Regions from separate parts of the Lentilactobacillus terminaliae genome, predicted to be linked through region 2. Evidence: predicted binding sites of a transcription regulator. Region 2 holds the regulator's gene; each other region holds the start of a gene.
The links. Region 2 encodes Rex, which represses fermentation and respiration genes when NADH is low (regulators of the CRP and FNR family bind a similar motif). Its sites were predicted from a motif close to TTGTGAANTANTTCACAA; they were not measured.
Positions count from the first base shown of each region.

Region 1: a site for Rex is predicted at 1,098-1,115, ahead of pdhA (pyruvate dehydrogenase (acetyl-transferring) E1 component subunit alpha). Genes of this name have one in related genera too.
Region 3: a site for Rex is predicted at 2,040-2,057, ahead of adhP (alcohol dehydrogenase AdhP). Genes of this name have one in related genera too.
Region 4: a site for Rex is predicted at 2,434-2,451, ahead of O0236_RS08340 (zinc-dependent alcohol dehydrogenase family protein). Genes of this name have one in related genera too.

Region 1 is NZ_CP168151.1:1,486,000-1,490,693, reverse strand. It holds gene O0236_RS07865 (hypothetical protein) at 1-385, shown strand, start outside; gene def (peptide deformylase) at 451-1,011, opposite strand; gene pdhA (pyruvate dehydrogenase (acetyl-transferring) E1 component subunit alpha) at 1,300-2,421, shown strand; gene O0236_RS07850 (alpha-ketoacid dehydrogenase subunit beta) at 2,424-3,401, shown strand; gene O0236_RS07845 (2-oxo acid dehydrogenase subunit E2) at 3,430-4,694, shown strand, end outside.
Region 2 is NZ_CP168151.1:772,040-776,733, reverse strand. It holds gene groL (chaperonin GroEL) at 1-642, opposite strand, end outside; gene groES (co-chaperone GroES) at 688-972, opposite strand; gene O0236_RS03880 (redox-sensing transcriptional repressor Rex) at 1,148-1,780, opposite strand; gene abc-f (ribosomal protection-like ABC-F family protein) at 1,953-3,896, shown strand; gene tsaD (tRNA (adenosine(37)-N6)-threonylcarbamoyltransferase complex transferase subunit TsaD) at 3,942-4,694, opposite strand, start outside.
Region 3 is NZ_CP168151.1:950,044-954,737, reverse strand. It holds gene O0236_RS04765 (HAMP domain-containing histidine kinase) at 1-1,224, opposite strand, end outside; gene O0236_RS04760 (response regulator transcription factor) at 1,221-1,907, opposite strand; gene adhP (alcohol dehydrogenase AdhP) at 2,126-3,142, shown strand; gene rpmF (50S ribosomal protein L32) at 3,318-3,488, opposite strand; gene O0236_RS04745 (DUF177 domain-containing protein) at 3,543-4,103, opposite strand; gene O0236_RS04740 (nucleotidyltransferase) at 4,185-4,694, opposite strand, start outside.
Region 4 is NZ_CP168151.1:1,564,943-1,569,636, forward strand. It holds gene O0236_RS08330 (VOC family protein) at 37-429, opposite strand; gene O0236_RS08335 (fructose permease) at 441-1,193, opposite strand; gene O0236_RS08340 (zinc-dependent alcohol dehydrogenase family protein) at 1,208-2,215, opposite strand; gene O0236_RS08345 (iron-containing alcohol dehydrogenase) at 2,502-3,689, opposite strand; gene O0236_RS08350 (MetQ/NlpA family ABC transporter substrate-binding protein) at 3,758-4,618, opposite strand; gene O0236_RS08355 (acetoin reductase) at 4,639-4,694, opposite strand, start outside.

The sequences.
Region 1 (4,694 bases), 710 kb from region 2:
TCAAAAACGATTAAAGATAAGTCAAGCAATCGTAGATCAAGCAATCAAGTATGCTTTGCAAAAAATAATGCCTGATGAATCTTCAGAGCAACTTAAATCTCAAGCGATTGCTAATGTTTGGGGGAGGGGCGTTATGGCCTTTGAATATGAACTCCCTCAAAACATAATGCAGTTATCTATATCTGAGTTCAAACAACTTTTGATAAAAGAACTTCACGAATATAGTGCGGATCATCATTTTGATGCGAGTAGTACACCCGAAATTCAATCAATCTTTAGGGTTACTGATATTTGGGAATTAGATGGCAATCTTCATTTTGACGTTGCATTTTTAATCAACCAAACTACTATCGAATATGTAGAAGATTTGAATCGCTTAAAATAAATGAAAATAATATAAAAGCTGTCTTTCTGGAATAACAGAAAGACAGCTTTTTTTTGTAAATTAAATTAATAAATAAAGATCTCGTCATCAGATTTCGAATAAGGATTTTGTTTATCGATGTGATCATAGAAGAGCACACCGTGTAAATGATCGATTTCATGCTGACATACGATTGCTGGGTAATTTTTTAAGCGAATATGATGATCGTTTCCTTCAACATCAGTATATTCCAAAGTGATTCTAGCGGAACGAGGGACATAACCGGGGATGTCTTCATCAACTGATAAACATCCCTCGCCTTCAGTTAAAGCGCCACGTTGAACAGAATTAGAAACGATTACTGGATTAATAATGACATCTTTGAAAACTGGTTCTTCATTTTCATCTTCTGCAGGCACCATTACTGAGGCCATCATTTTTGATTCTCCTACTTGGGGAGCGGCTAGGCCAACTCCTGCACGAAGCCCATATTTTTCACATAGCTCTGGATCTTGACTAACTTCAAGATACTCCATCAAATCATGTGCTAATTGGCGATCTTCATCTGAAAGGGGAAAGTTAACTTTTTGAGCTTGTTTCCGTAATACTGGATCACCATCACGGACAATATCTTTCATAAGAAACAAGATTAAAACCTCCAAAATATAAAATTATCTACAGACTATTCTATCTTAATTTTATAAAAAATACTATCAGCCTTTATGTAATGGGATTGATATTTTTTTCACAAATGATAATTGATGAAAATTTAGTGAAACCCATACATCAATTTTAGAAATCATTTATGAAAAAGTTGATATTATGCGATTGAAAGGGCTTGCAAATTTTCTGAAACAATGCTAAATTTTAGTTGTGGTTGAAACAGATTACTGTGTATCACAAGTCTAGCTTTTTAGGAAAGGAAAGTGTTATATATGGCAGCAAATAACAAGCATATTGTTGACTTTGCAAAAATCAAATCAACAATGAGCGATCCATACAAAAAACCGGTTCAAGTAATCGATGAGAATGGAAAAATAGTTAATCAAGAACTATTTGATACATTCAGCGATGATGAATTAGTTACTTTGATGGAAAAGATGGTTTGGGAACGAACACTCCACGAACAAACAATGAACTTTTCACGTCAAGGTCGCCTTGGTTTTTACGCTCCTACCTACGGGGAAGAAGCTTCGGAAATGGGAATTGCACACGCAATGCAAAAACAAGACTTCTTGTTCCCAGCATACCGTGACTTACCACAATTAATTCAACATGGTGCAACAGTTGAACAAGGATACTTATGGTCCAAGGGACACTATTTAGCAAACCAATATAATCCAGAAGGAACTCGTTCAATGTTCCCGCAAATTATTATTGGTGCTCAATACGTCCAAGCCGCAGGGGCAGCACTTGGAATCAAGAAGAATGGGGAAGAAAATACTGTTTCATATGCCTTCACAGGTGATGGTGGTACCTCTCAAGGTGACTTCTACGAAGGAATTAACTTTGCTAGTGCCTTCCAAGCACCCGCAGTATTCTTTGTACAAAACAATGGTTATGCTATTTCAGTTCCACGTTACAAACAAACTGCAGCTGAAACTTTAGCCCAAAAAGGTGTTGCTTCAGGTGTTCCTTCAACTCAAGTAGATGGAATGGATATCTTAGCAACTTACTTAGTTGCTAAAGAAGCACGTGAATTTGCAGCTGCCGGTAATGGCCCAGTATTAGTTGAAACTTTGACTTACCGTTTCGGTGCCCACAGTTCTGCTGGTGATGATCCAAGTCGTTATCGTACTAAAGAAGAAGAACAACCATGGTTTGATCGTGACCCATTGATTCGTTTGAGAAAAGTTCTTACTGATAAGAAACTTTGGGATCAAGCTAAGGAAGACGAATTAGTTGAACAATACAAGGGTGAATTCAAGGATGCTATGAAGAAAGCTGAAGCAGCACCTGCACAAAAGGTTACTGATTTCTTGAAAACTACTTTTGAAACTCCAACCCCTAATGTTCAACGTGACATTGAAAAATATGAAGCAAAGGAGTCGAAGTAATTATGGCTAAACTAACTTATATTAAAGCAATTACCGAAGGATTAGATCAAGTGTTACAAGACGACCCAAAGACTCTTATTTTCGGTGAAGACGTTGGTAAGAATGGTGGAGTATTTAGAACTACCGATGGACTACAAGCAAAATTTGGTGAAGATCGAGTATTCGATACACCACTTGCTGAATCAGGAATTTTAGGACTTTCAATTGGATTAGCAGCAACTGGCTGGCGTCCAATTCCAGAAATTCAATTCATGGGATTCACTTTTGAAGCAGTCGATTCTATCGTTGGTCAAATGTCTCGTAACCGTTTCAGATTTAACGGTAAGATGTCAATGCCAATTACCATCAGAACTCCATTTGGTGGTGGTACTCATACCGCTGAACTTCACGGTGATTCAATGGAAAACATCTTCACAGGCGTACCTGGACTTAGAGTGGTTACTCCTTCTAATCCATATGATGCTAAAGGTTTGATTATTTCCGCTGTAGAAAACAACGATCCAGTATTATTCATGGAAAACTTGAAACTTTACCGTTCAATGAAGGATGAAATTCCTGAAGGCAAGTACACAGTTCCTTTGGATAAGGCCAACGTTGTTCGTGAAGGAAATGATATTACTATCGTGGCTTACAGTGCTGAAGTTAATGAGGCTCTTAAAGTTGCTGATAAATTAGAAAAAGAAAATATTTCGGTTGAAGTAATTGATCTTCGGTCACTTTCACCAATCGATACTGACACAATTTTTGCATCAGTTGAAAAAACTCATAAGGTCGTGTTAGTTCAAGAAGCCCAAAAGATGGCTGGAGTTGGTGCCCATGTTGCTTCTGAAATTGCAGAAAACAAGATCATGTCATTAGATGCCCCAATCGGTAGAGTGGCTGCACCTGATAGCATCTTCCCATTTGCAATGGCTGAAAACGACTGGCTTCCAAACGCCGATGATATCGAAGAAAAAGTACGGGAAATCTTGAATTACTAATTCTAATTAAGAAAGGAAGTTTGACCCTATGGCTTACAAGTTTAAACTCCCAGAGCTAGGAGAAGGAATGGCCGAAGGTGAAGTTGCCACTTGGCTAGTCAAACCTGGCGATGAAGTCAAAGAAGACGATCCATTAGTTGAAATTCAAAATGATAAATCAGTTTCTGAATTACCTTCACCTGTTGCTGGTACTATCAAAGAAATTCAAAAACAAGAAGGAGAGACTGCTGAAATTGGTGACGTGTTAGTTGTCATCGATGACGGTTCAGCCGATTCTGCAGACGATGATGCTCCAGCAGCTCCTGCCGAAGAAAAACCTGCTGAAGAGCCAGCTACTAGTTCAGCTCCTGCTGAGCCAGCTGCTCCTGAACAAAGCAGTACTATTCCGGTAGCTGCTGATCCAAATAAATTGGTATTAGCAATGCCATCTGTTCGTCAATATGCACGTGACAAAGGTATCGATATTTCAGTTGTTACAGCAACTGGAAATCATGGCCAAGTTACAAAGGCTGATGTAGATGCATTCAATGGTGGGAGTGCTACTCAAGCTGCTCCTGCTGCAAGTTCTTCAGAAGCTGCTACAACAGCAACCGCTGATAAGCCAGCTGCAACTCCAATCCAAGCATACACATCAGCAACACCAGAGTTGGAAACACGTGAAAAGATGTCATTAACTCGTAAAGCAATTGCTAAGCAAATGCGTTTGTCTAAAGACATCGCTCCACATGTTACCTCATTTGATGACGTTGAAGTTACCGCTTTGATGGAAAACCGTAAGCGTTACAAGGAACTTGCCAAGGATCGCGATATTCATTTGACATTCTTGCCATACATTGTGAAGGCATTAGTTGCAGTTATGAAGGCATACCCTGAATTAAATGCATCAATTGACGACACAACTCAAGAAATTGTTTACAAGCATTACTACAACATTGGAATTGCTACTAACACTGAACACGGACTTTACGTGCCAAATGTTAAGAATGCTGATTCTAAAGGTATGTTTGAAATTGCTAAGGAAATCACCGAAAACAGTCAGGCAGCATACGATAACAAATTATCTGCTGACAAGATGAGTGGTGGTTCAATCACAATCAGTAATGTTGGTTCTATCGGTGGTGGCTGGTTCACACCAGTTATCAATTACCCTGAAGTTGCCATTCTTGGGGTAGGTAAAATTGCCAAAGAACCATACGTTGATGAAAATGGTGAAATTAAAGTTGGTAACATGTTGAAGTTATCATTAAGTTATGATCACCGTTTGATTGATGGTGCCTTAGCTCAAAACGCGCT
Region 2 (4,694 bases):
ATCTAAATCTGCTTCCATCTTTTCGTTATCAGTAACCATGTATTGTGATAAGTAACCACGGTCGAATTGCATACCTTCAACAACATCAAGGCTAGTATCAACACCACGTGACTCTTCAATAGTAATAACACCATCGTTACCAACTTTTTCCATAGCGTCGGCAATTAACTTACCAACTTCTGCGTCAGCTGAAGAGATTGATGCGATTTGTGCAATATCATCTTTAGTTTCAACATCATGTGACATGTTGTGAAGTGCTTCAACAGCGGCTTTAGTAGCCTTTTCAATTCCGCGACGGATACCAACTGGATTAGCACCGGCAGTAACGTTCTTCATACCTTCATTAACGATTGCTTGAGTCAAAACAGTGGCAGTGGTTGTACCATCACCAGCGATATCATTAGTCTTTGAAGCAACTTCAGAAACTAACTTTGCACCCATGTTTTCGAAATGATCTGGTAATTCAATTGACTTAGCGATAGTTACACCATCATTAGTAATTGTTGGGTTACCAGCAGTTTGTTCCAAAACAACGTTGCGTCCCTTAGGACCAATAGTAGTCTTTACAGTATTTGCTAACTTGTCGACACCGGCAAGCATCTTTGTTCTAGCATCTTCAGAGAACTTAATTTCTTTTGCCATATCTTAAATTCACCTCATGAAATATTTTTTTAATTTTTTACGGAACTATTCAACGATAGCAACAATATCTTTTTCATGTAAAACTAAATAGGAGTTGTCGCCGTCTTCAACCTCAGTACCTGCATATTTATCGAACATTACTTCGTCCCCAGCTTTAACGATTGGGGCAACAGTATTACCGTTGTCCAAAACTCGACCAGAGCCAACAGCAACAACCTTACCAGTTTGAGGCTTTTCTTTTGCGTTACTTGCTAACACAATTCCACCAACTGTTTTTTCTTCTTCTTCTTGCGTTTCAATGATAACGCGATCTCCTAATGGTTTTAACACGTTAGTCCCTCCATAAATAGTTATTTTTAGCAACGTTAGCACTCCTTTGTCAGAAGTGCTAATCACTGACATTAATAATATTATTATCCGCTCTAAAATGCAACCCTCAACACCAAAAAATCTTCATAAATGAATACAAAAAAAGCCCCAGCGGTAAATTCGCTCGGGCTAAAAATTATTTGCTGAAGTTTTCAATGAAGTAAATTAATGTTTGTAATTCATTAGTTAAATCGACATTTTGAACAAGCACTTGGTCTGGAACTGAAATTCTAATTGGTGTGAAATTAAGAATCCCGCGAACTCCTCCGGCTACTGCTTGATCAGCAACCCCTTGTGCGTAATCAGATGGTACGGTTAAAATAATCACCTGAATTTGTTGTTCTTGCAATTGATCAGCTAAATCACTAACTGGGTAAACTGGAACCCCATCTTGGATGGTATTTACGATATCATCCTTTGAATCAAAAGCTGCGGAAATTCTAACATTACCATCCTTGTGAAAATTAAAGTTCAATAAGGCATGGCCTAAATTACCAACCCCAACTAATCCAACATTAGTCAGATGTTCTTGATTTAGAATTTGTTTAAAAAAGCTAAGTAAGCTATCAACATCATAGCCATAGCCCCGTTTACCTAATGCTCCAAAATAAGAAAAATCACGTCGAATAGTTGCTGAGTCAACCTGAACAGCGTCAGCAAGTTCCGTTGAAGAAATTCTTTCTTTTCCTGTATCATGGAGAATATTTAAATAACGGTAATATATTGGTAATCGCTTAGCGGTTGCCTTGGGAATGCTTTCAGCCGTCACGAATAACTCCTCCTTACATCTATTGATTGTTAAAAAACTTTGTGAAACTCACTTCTTTAATTATTCTACCATAGTATTACCGCTTGTGAAAATAAATTCAAATATTAATTGCACTTTTTCCGAAAATCTTGATATGTGTTAGAATATTAGTACTCAGAAAGGTGGATGCCGCATGATTATTTTGCAGGTCCAAGACATTGCAAAACGTTTTAATGGCGAGAATATTTTTTCCGGAGTTAACTTAAATATCCAGGAAAAAAGTCGAATTGCCCTTGTTGGCCAAAATGGTGCCGGCAAGTCAACGTTAGTAAAAATTATTATGGGAGAAATGGCCGCAGACGAAGGCCAAATCTCTGAGAAGAAAAACTTAACTATCGGTTATCTAGCTCAAGATACTGGATTAGATTCAAATAAAACAATTTATGATGAAATGGAATCTGTTTTTGATTCTTTAAAAGAAACCGAAAGCAAAATTCACAAATTAGAAGTGCAAATAAGTCAAGACAACTCAACAATGAGTGAAGAAGAGTTTGCTGAGATATCAAAAACCTATGACAATTTGAGAGCTGACTTCGAATCAAACGGTGGTTACGTGTACGAAGCCGAAATTCGAGGTGTTCTCCACGGGTTCGGCTTTGGTGAAGCAGACTACGACCACCCCATCAACGAATTATCAGGAGGTCAAAAAACTCAACTGGCACTTGCAAAACTATTGTTAGAGAAACCTGACCTACTGATTTTAGATGAACCTACAAACCATTTGGATGTTGAAACTATCACTTGGTTGGAAGGCTACATCAAAAATTATGCTGGATCATTGCTGATTATTTCTCATGATAGATATTTTCTCGACCAAATCGTTAATGAAGTTTATGAAATGGCGCATAAAACCCTTACTCATTATCAAGGTAATTACACTGATTTCATAAATCAAAAAGAACTGCGCAATACGACCAGGATGCGCGAATATGAGAAGCAACAAGCTAAAATTGCCAAGCTTCAAGAATTCGTTGACAAAAACATCGTGCGAGCTTCAACTACTAAACAAGCTCAGGCCCGCAGAAAACAGCTAGAAAAAATGGATGTGATCGAAAAACCAGTAGATTACACAAAAGTAGCCCGCTTTTTATTTACCACTAATAAAAAAAGTGGTGAGAATGTTTTGAAGGTATCAGACGCCGCTATCGGATATGACCATATATTAAGCGAACCGGTTAACTTAGAAGTCAAAAGACACCAGGCAATTGCCATAGTTGGTCCTAACGGCGTTGGTAAGTCCACTCTACTTAAAAGTATCTTAGGAAAAATTCCTTTAATCAAAGGAACGATTAGTTTTGGAACCGGCGTTGATACTGGATATTATGATCAGGAACAGCAAAGTCTGCACAAAAATAAAAAGGTTCTCAATGAATTATGGGACGATCATCCAACTGTTAACGAAAGTGATATCCGCGGTATCCTAGGTAGTTTTCTCTTTTCAGGTGATGACGTCGACAAGTTAGTCGCGGACTTATCTGGTGGTGAAAAAGCTCGGTTACTATTAACTAAATTAGCTATGCAACACAATAACTTCTTAATTCTCGATGAACCAACTAATCACTTGGACATTGACAGCCGAGAAGTGCTTGAACGTGCCTTGAGAGACTTTGAAGGCACCATCTTATTCGTTTCACATGATAGATACTTTATTAACCAGTTGGCTACTGCAACAGTCGAAATATCTGCCACTGGTAGTAATGCTTACCTTGGTAATTACGACTATTATGTTGATAAAAAAGCTGAACAATTGGCTTACAAGGAGCGAGAAGAATCACAAAATGCACCTACTCAATCTGCTCCTCAAGCCGTCAGCTCTGATAAACAATATTATCAAAACAACAAAGAGGCCCAAAAACAAGTTCGTAAGCTGACTCGAGAAGTTGCCGCATTAGAAGAACAATTAGATACTTTGACAATTCAAAAAGATGACGTCGAATCTCAAATGACCCTGCCAGAAAATTTCAACGATGTTCAAAAATCGGCTGATTTGCAAAATCAGCTCAACAATATCAATGAACAAATTGAAAACACAGAGGAACTTTGGGAAAGTAAAAGTATGGAATTAGAAGACTTATAGTAAACAAAAAGCCATGACATTTAAAATGTCATGGCTTTTTTAATTTTAATCATTGATTAAATCAAATTCTAAAGATGGATCAGCGTTTAAAGTTGCATCGGCGCGAACTCCATGCCGATATAACATTTCTCCAGCAGCTCCAATCATAGCAGCATTGTCTCCACAAAGAGATAACGGAACTAATACTAAATCAGTGTTAGGAAAATTAGTTAGCTCATCAGTTAATCGTTCACGAAGCCCTTTATTTGCAGCCACTCCACCAGCAAGAATAAGTTGCTTAACTGGGAACTGTTTTAACGCACGATTAGTCTTATCAGCTAATACATCGACGACAGCTTGTTGAAAACTAGTTGCCAAATCACAACGGTTTAATGTTTCGTTAATTTGATCCGCATGGTGAACAGTGTTGATGAAAGCACTCTTTAAACCACTAAAGCTAAAATCAAAATTATCTTCATTATCCATAGCTCTTGGGAACTTAAATGTGTCTTCACCTTGATGAGCTAATTCGTCAACTTCCTTGCCAGCTGGATAATTGATTGACAAAACTCGACCGATTTTATCGTAAGCTTCACCCGCAGCATCATCCCTGGTCTCACCAATAATTTCAAATTTGTTTTCTTCAGGCATGTAAACTAATTCCGTATGCCCTCCTGAAACGACTAGTGCCATTGCTGGAAATTCGATTGGCTTAACCAACCGAGCACCGTAAATATGGCCAGCAATATGATTAACTGGAACCAATGGTAATCCATGAGCCCAAGCAATTGTCTTGGCAGCAGTAACACCAATTAATAA
Region 3 (4,694 bases), 180 kb from region 2:
AATTTCCTTACGATCCTTGGAGTACTTAATGGCATTGTCGATTAAGATAACTAAAATCTGCTCCAAATGGTTTCGATAAATTTTCACGTACACATCATTGTACGTATCATTATCAACAATGAAGTTAAATTCTGGATGAATCATCTTGAAGTCATTATTAACTTGGTCAAAGACCTCATTGGCGTTGGTGATTTCATCACCGTAATTGATTTCAATTTGCTCGGCTCTGGAAAGATCGAGCATTTCTGCAACCAAACTCTGCATCCGCTTGGTTTCTTGTAAGGACGCCTTCAAGGACTCATCTAGGACTTGAGGATCATCCTTACCCCATCTAAGCAGCATTTCCATGTGGCCTTGAATGACAGCTACTGGAGTTCTTAACTCATGAGAAACATCCTCAACGAATTGACTTTGTTGGTTCATATAGCGTTGCGTTTGATCTAACATACCATTAAATAAGTTACCTAAATCAGAGATTTCATCATTAGTCTGTAATTCAGGAACCCGTTCATCTGAATCAGGATTTTCTTTGATTTCAGATATGGTCTTTTGGATTTCCTTCATGGGCTTTAAGAGTTCTGTAGCAAGAACATATGCAACCACTACCGAAATCAACACTGCCAAAATTAATAAGATACCCATGATCGCCAATAATTTTCTGACGGTTTGATGGTAATTAGCCAAGGTGTCGACCACCTGAATGTAACCAACCAAGGAGCCATTTCTTTTGGATAAGACTGGCATTCTACCAATCAACATTTCTTTGCCATCGACACTGGAAATGGAGATTTTTTTGGAATTAGCTGGCCTTAACTTAAAGTTAGATTCTCTAGATTCAAACAATAATTGCTTATCATTGTTGTAAACATTCACGACCATACTGTCTCTTGATAGATTAATAATCAGAGAATCAGAGTAAATGCTTTGGTGCGTCTGTTTATCAATTGGTACATTGTTATTATTTTCATTATCGATGTCTGGTCTCAAAACTGAATTAACGTTGTTTTTAGTAATCGGTGAATCAAAATTGGCCAGCCGACCCGAGACAGTCATCAAGGTGTCATTAATATAGCCTCTTTCTTGTTGGACTAAAACATTAGTGAACCGATTAAAAATCAACATTGAAAATACTAAGACAATCACAAATACACCAATAGATGTAAAAAAGGACCACTTAAATGTTAAAGAGATCCTTCTTTTTTTGGGACTAATTTCTTCGCTCATGAGCGCATCACGTAACCCGTACCTCTAACAGTTTGAATGTAACTATTCTCACCAGGACGGTCAATCTTGTTTCGTAAGTATCTGATGTAGACATCAACGACGTTAGTTTCAACTTCAGAATCATAACCCCAGACTTTGGTTAATAACACATCTCTAGCTAAAACAACGTCAACATTTTCCATCAATGCCAACAACAATTCATACTCACGCTTGGTTAAGTTGATAACTTCATCGCCACGACGAACGATTCGGCTCTCTTTTTCGATAGTCAAATCCTTAAAGACAACTGTCTTCTTGTTGCCCTTTTGTTGATCGTTTTCGATTTGAATTCGTCTCAACAATGCCCGAATTCTTGCCAATAATTCTTCGATTGCAAATGGTTTAACAATATAGTCATCTGCTCCATGATCAAATCCTGATACTCGATCGATCACAGAATCCCTTGCGGTCATCATTATAATTGGCGTATTTTTCTTTTCTCGTAATCTACGAGCAACTTCCATACCATTAAGTTCAGGAAGCATCAAATCTAGTAAAATTACGTCAAAATTATCATTTAATGCAGCATCTAATCCCTTGCGACCGTCTAGCTCTACTTGGGTTTCATAACCCTCATGCTGTAGCTCAAGCTCGACAAACCGGGAAAGATTTTTTTCATCTTCAATTATTAAAACTCGACTCATTTTACAATTCTCCTACGTAATCCTAATTAAGGTTCTTTTTAAATATTATTCTAATTCTAACATACTTAAGTGAAATAAGAGATATTTTCTCATTTAAGGTATATATGGAAATAATTTTCATTTTTCATCAATTTGTGTCTTTTTTCACTTGATAAAAGACTTGTTTGATTTATAATTAACTTTGTTTAAGAAAATAAATTTCAAAAGGATGGTATTATATGAAAGCAGCTGTTGTACGCGATTCTGTTGACGGATACGTTGACATTAAAGATGTTACTCTTCGCCCAATCGAACATGGTGAAGCTTTAGTTAAAGTGGAATATTGTGGTCTTTGTCACACAGACCTCCACGTTGCTGCCGGAGACTTTGGTGCAGTTCCAGGAAGAATCATCGGTCACGAAGGTGTTGGTAGAGTCATTCAAGTTGCTGACGATGTTGACAACTTAAAGATTGGTGACCGAGTATCAATCGCTTGGTTCTTCAAGGGCTGTGGTCATTGTGAATTCTGTAACACTGGTCGTGAAACTCTTTGCCGTAACGTTAAAAACTCTGGTTTCACTGTTGATGGTGCCATGGCAGAAGAAGTAATCGTTGATGCTAACTATGCCGTTAAGGTTCCTGAAGAACTTGACCCCATCGAAGCAACATCATTAACTTGTGCCGGCGTTACTATGTACAAAGCATTAAAAGTTGGTGACACTCGCCCAGGTCAATGGGTTGAAGTTGTTGGTGCCGGTGGTCTTGGTAACCTTGCCGTACAATTTGCTCACAATGTTTTTGGTGCTCACGTTGTTGCAGTTGATGGTAACGAACAAAAGTTACAAGCTGCTAAAGACAATGGTGCTGAAATTGGTATTGACCGTCATGATCCAGATGTTGCTGAACAAATTCAAGCAAAAGTTGGTGGTGTTCACAACGCCCAAGTTACTGCCGTTAACGCTGCTGCTTTCACTACTTCAGTTAACGCTCTTCGTCCAGATGGTAAATTAGTTGCCGTTGCCCTTCCTAAAGGTGACATGGCTCTTAACATCGACAAGACTGTTTTAGATGGTATCCAAGTTGCTGGTTCACTTGTTGGTACTCGTCAAGACTTAGCTGAAACTTTCCAATTCGGTGCTGAAGGTAAAGTTAAACCTATCGTTCACACTAGAAAGCTTGAAGAAATCAATGATATCATTGACGAAATGAAAGCCGGAAAAATTGTTGGTCGTATGGTTGTTGACTTTACTAAATAATCTTACAGTTTAATCCTTTAATAATCGAACTAACGAATAGCATAACTATTCGTTAGTTCTTTTTTATCTAATCTCTCAGATTACTCCACTCCATAATAAAACGCCCTAAGCATTTGCTTAGAGCGTTTTAACAAACCGTTAAGAATCCATGGCGTTCTTAATAGTTTAAAGACAATTACTTGTCGATAACCTTACGGCCATTGTAGTAGCCTGATGGTGACACGTGGTGTGGCATTCTGTACTCGCCAGTCTTAGGATCAAAACTAAGATTTGGTGTTTGTAACTTGATGTGACCACGGCGCATACCTTTTTTCGCCTTAGAGGTTCTACGTGCTGGTGTAGCCATTAAAAATCCCTCCTCTACTTTAAAATATCCACTAGTGAAATTATTAATGCCTAACTAATCTTCTTGATTATCCTCAGGGAATAAATCCTTTAGTTTAGCTAAACGTGGATCAACAGTTTCTAACTCTGCCTTGTTCTTGTCGAAATCATCGGCGGTCATAACTTCCCAGTCGTTTCCGCTGGGCATATCGTCTTCTCCGTCGATTTCAGATTCAGCAAGAACCTGCATTGGAATATTTAATATGACGTTATCAATTACTGAATCAGTGATTTCAACTTTTGCATCCTCATCAAGAACGAAGACAACTGCATCTTTAGGGTACCGAGACTCAGCGGCCTTAGATGGGACGTAAAATTCTTCAACGTCGAATTCCATAGGCAGATTGACAGGCATTAATGATCTGGATGATGGCACCACAAGATTACCAGTAACGTGATAATTCACAATTACGTCTCCTAAATCAGCATAAGCTGTTCCAGAAACGGTAAACTTATCTGCATCAATTACTTGATCAGCATACCTATCAAGAAGCTCTTTTTTTATATCAAGAGTTTCTTCAAATTTAAAAGGTGCATTTTCGGGATACTTTTGAAGTTCCCTAAAAAACATTTCCATGTTATTCCTCCAATGCAACACGACTTATTATACCGGCATCAAAATACCTTGTCAAGGCTAATTCCTTGATAGCAACCGCATTTATATCTCCATAAATGGATGTCGATGAATGTCTTGTGCTTCACCACTAACCAACTCTTGCATCATTGATGATCGATAGTCTAAACCTACAAACTCATCGACCACTTCATCGGTTACTTTGGTAATAATAGGCCATTCCGTGTCGTGTTTTATTTGATTCAAATACCTTTGGCCTTGCTCGTTAAATGCCAGTGGTCTCAAATAGCTAGGATCCACTAACATGTTGTCGGTGAATGCATGCACTAATACATATACACATAACCTTTGAATTCTGGTATACGTGTATCGTTTAGTCTTCACCGTCTCCAAAAAATCAGTGAACGATCTAGACTTTCTGGCTGCATCTTTTAACCGATGCTCAATACCCTCAGTCATCTGATAAATTCGCTGTAATTCTTCGATAGGCGTCTTTACTAGCTCATAACGTAACATTGGCCAAAACTGTTCCCAGTCGTACTTAAAACCACTATAGATCATGTGTAAACTTGATTCAGGAACAAATTTACTAAA
Region 4 (4,694 bases), 790 kb from region 2:
CAACATTAAATTGTTGAACGACCTTTTGATATGGAATTATAAAATTTGGCAGAATTCCAATTTTTCATTATTGGGTCCCAAAACGTTGAAGAAGCGAATCCCATTATCCCAAAACGATGGGATTGACTGAATCTCACTGTCAATAACGTTTAGTCCTAATTTGTGGGCCTCATCAAAGGCTTTTTCAACATCAGTCGTATTGATTGAAATATGACTGATTGATCCTTCATCCCGAACTTCAGTAATTTCACCGTTATAAGTTTCAATAGTTAAATTTCCTAATCTCATAAAGGCACAGCGATTATCTCCGTTCGGAAAATCACCAGCTTTTTCGAATCCTAGCTTTTCATAAAAAGCGATTGTTTCATCCAAATCTTTAGCTGGAATTCCAATATGTTGAACTCCAGTAATGTAATCATTTAGGCTCATTGTTAGGTCTCCTATTCCGTTACTTTTTTACCAACATCTAACTTTTGGTGCTTCAATCCTCTAAAGATTCGTTTATCTGCCCAGCCAGTTACGGCTCCTTGGCAAAGAAATGCGAAGATGGTTCCCAAACCAAAGTTAGTAAATTGACGAGTAATGATAATTGCCAAGATTGCCATAATTGTTGGTGGAATATATGAAACCCACATCGCAATTGCAGCATTACCATTAAAATATTTGAATCGCAAAATCTGCATTAAATCATCAGCGGGATGTAAAACAAAATTAACTCGTTGATAAATTGAAATTGCAGTTCCAATCAACGCTACTCCAAAGAAATTTAGAAAGACATAGAAGCCAATCATTAATGGCGTATTAGCATCTGGTAACCCACTAAACACAGGGTATTTGCCAAGAAAGAAATCTTCGAAAATTTGGATCATTGCTGAAAATGGCACCATAAAAATCAAGTTTCCAAGAATCCTCTTCAAGTTAAATTTACCAACCAGAACGGCGTTTAACAAAGAAATCAACATTCCTAAAATCAAGAACGCCCAGAACAAATTCCAATGAAGTGCGGTTCCTAAGTTTGCCTCAGCAGCAGTCCAATATGCCGATCCCAAAAATGATGGGTGAATCTTAGCACTAGTTACTAAGGTTAAAACATTCCCCGCAGAATTAATTATTAGCGATATGATAAAGTAAAATGTTGCCATCGAAGGCGATAAAGTCTTCGGATTTTCAATGCTCGAATGAACTTCATTCATTTTTATCACCTGTCTTAATCTTGATTACCGACTTTAACAACGGCCTTACTTACATTACTGATCTTGCCTTGTACAAAGTCCTCAACTTCTTCAAGCTTCAGAACATGGCTGATCAAGTCTTCAACGTTCAATTTTCCACTTGAAAGTAATGCAAGTGAGTCTTTGAATGAGTAAGGATTAATGAATGAACCTTGGATAGTCAATTGTTTTTGGAAAATTTCATATGTGTTCATAGTGAATTTTTGTGTAGGCTTACCAACACCAAACATCAATACTTGAGCACCCTTCTTAGTAGCGGCGATTGCTTGTTCTTGAGTTGATGGTAAACCAACGGCCTCAATAACTACATCGTAGTCAGCTGGAATTTGATCTTTTTCGGTATTAAAAGTGTTAGTAACGCCAAAATGTTCTTTATTGTTTGCAAGTTTAGCATCGCTTCTACCAGCCAAGTCGACTTGGTGAATACCGTATGCTTGTAAAACTTGGGCAAAAATCTGACCCATGAATCCATCACCAATGACTAGTGCCTTTTGATATGGAGTTACTTTAAGCAATTTAACACCATGAATGGCACATGAGATGGGTTCAACAGTGGCAGCTGCTTTTAGCGAAACATTATCAGGAACTGGATAAACTACTGAAGCTGGTGCAGTAAACTGTTGTTCCAAACCACCGTTTCTTGTAACTCCAATAGCGGAAAGATTGTTACATAATTCTGGACGATCGGTTAAACAAAATTCGCACTGGCCGCAGTAAATGTTAGGGTCAACTGATACACGGTCGCCAACTTTTAAGTCAGTGATTTCTGAACCAACTTCAGCAACTACCCCTGAATTTTCATGACCTAACACAATAGGTGGCACAGCATCCGCTGAACCTGGTAATCCAGCATACAATGCGTGATCAGTACCACAAATACCTGCATATGCAGTATTGATCAGTACTTCGTTTGGTTTTAGTTCTTGGGGCTTAATGTCTTCAATTTCAAGTTTTTCTACGCCTTCTAATACAAGTGCTTTCATAATTATAAATCCTCCGATGTTTAGACAGTATGAGAAATAGTGAGCAAGTGATAGCGAACTATCTCGTTCAATTCAACGTCAACATCGTAACACCAACTTCAAATTTGTGCAAACGGTTGTCTTACTAATTTAAATGCTTTATTGATTACCAAAATGATTTAAAACATCTATATTATGTCCCGTTTTCGAGTATTTTAGCTCTAGAATAATAATTAAGATTGTGATTTTTTTATAAATTCAAAAAAAGCCCGTTATCATAACGATAACGAGCTTTTAAAAAATTAATTTAAAAATTTTCTGGAGTCATTGAATCACGATAGATATTTTTAACATCTTCTGGTGTCAATTTGATATAACCATTTTTACTAAGATCGCCTGTGGTTACAGCACTTTCAGCCATTGCATCAAAGTTGGTTTCGTCTTTAATACCTACTTCAGGCAATGTCATTTCAAATCCTAGAGAACTTATCCAGTTATAGGTTTCTTTAATTGCTTCACTACCTGCTTCATCTTCGTCTGAGTTATTAATTCCCCAAACGTTTTTAGCAAATCTAGCAAGTAATTCATGAGTTGAAGGATCCTTTTGAACTGCCTTTAACCAACGAGGTGTCAAAATTCCTAAACCAACACCATGAGTAATATCATAGTATGCTGATAGTTCATGTTCCATTGGATGGACAGTCCAGTTATTAACGTCACCCAAACCAACAATTCCATTTAAAGCCATAGTAGCATTCCACATCAAGTTAGCACGAGCATCATAGTTATCAGGCTCTTTAATTGCAACGGGAGCCCACTTAATTACTGAACGCATCAAACCTTCAATCAAACCTTTAGAAACATCATTATTAATTGAACGATCAAAATATTGCTCAATCAAATGACTCATAATATCCATTGATCCAGCAGCAGTTTGTCTGGTTGGCACAGTGAATGTCAAACTAGGATCAAGGAATGAAACTGCTGGAGTATTAGGACCACCAGTGCCAAACTTTTGATGAGTTTCTGGATTTGAAATTACTGAGCCACGATTCATTTCGGAACCAGTGGCTGATAATGTCAAAATGTCAACAAGTGGTAATTGATTTAAGGTCATACGTTTAGCAGAATCAAGAACTAGATCCCAAGGATCGCCTTCGTAATATCTAGCAGAACCAATAACCTTACTTGCATCAATTACTGAACCACCACCAACAGCTAAAATAACATCAATGTTGTTATCCTTAACTAATTGTTGTCCCTTGCGAACTGAATCAATCTTTGGATTAGGTTCAATCCCAGGTAACTCAATGATATTTAGTCCATCTAATGCCTTAATTACTCGGTCATATAGTCCTGACCGTTTCACTGATTGTCCACCATATACTAGTAAGACATTCTTACCAAAACTTATGATCACATCACGTAGTTCACTATCAATTCGATCCTTACCGAATCTGATATCAGTTGGATTTTTAAAGCTAAAATTTTCCATCGAATAAACCCTCCATTTCAAGATTCCATTTTATACCGAAATGAAGTGAAAAACGACCATTTAATGCTTTATTTATTCAGATAACTAAGTGGTTTCTTAACTTCTACTTTCGTGCCGTCGTACTTTGCCTTGATGTATTTTTGGATTGCTGGTTCATGATATAAATTAATCAACTTTTTGTATTTGTCATTATTCGCATTTTTCTTAGCAGTTGCCAAGACGTTGATATTGTCCTTAGTACTGTCGTTGACTTGTTCATGAAAAATTGAATCCTTTAGCACATTCAAATTACCTTCTAAGGCCACTTTGTTTGAGATCAAGACCACCGGAACGCTTTTCAATACTCGAGGACCAGTAGTGTCATCAATTTCATCAAACTTTAAATGACGCGGATTAGAAGCAATATCTCTAGTGTCTCCTAATGCATTAAATCCAGGCTTTAATTTCAACAAACCCGCACTTTGAAGAAGTAGTAAATCCCTAGATGTGTTAGCGGGATTATTGACAATGGCTACGGTAGTTCCATTAGGAATATCTTTCACGTTTTTATATTTATTTGAATAAATTCCTAATGGTTCTAAGTATGTAGTTCCTAATGCCTTTAATTGACCCGCTTTGTTTTCCTTGTTGTAGGCTTGCAAATACGACCATGACTGAAAAGCATTAACATCAACTGTGCCATCAGTAGTTGCCTTGTTTAGTTGGACCCCATCATTGATTTGCTTAACACTAATATGGAGTCCCAATTTTTTCGCTTGCGGACTTTTGGCGATATGTTGCCAAATGTCATAATCAGACCCTTGTGATCCAACGACGATGTCGCTATCTTTACTAGCTGAATTTGCTGTAAACGAGTGGATACCAAATCCTACTAAGGTGACTGCCAACAATGCAACTATGATATATCCAATACTCTTTTTTGATTTCATTTAATTACTCCCTTTCCGAATTAACGATATTCCATGCCGCCATCAACCAAAATTGACTGACCAGTGATATAACTAC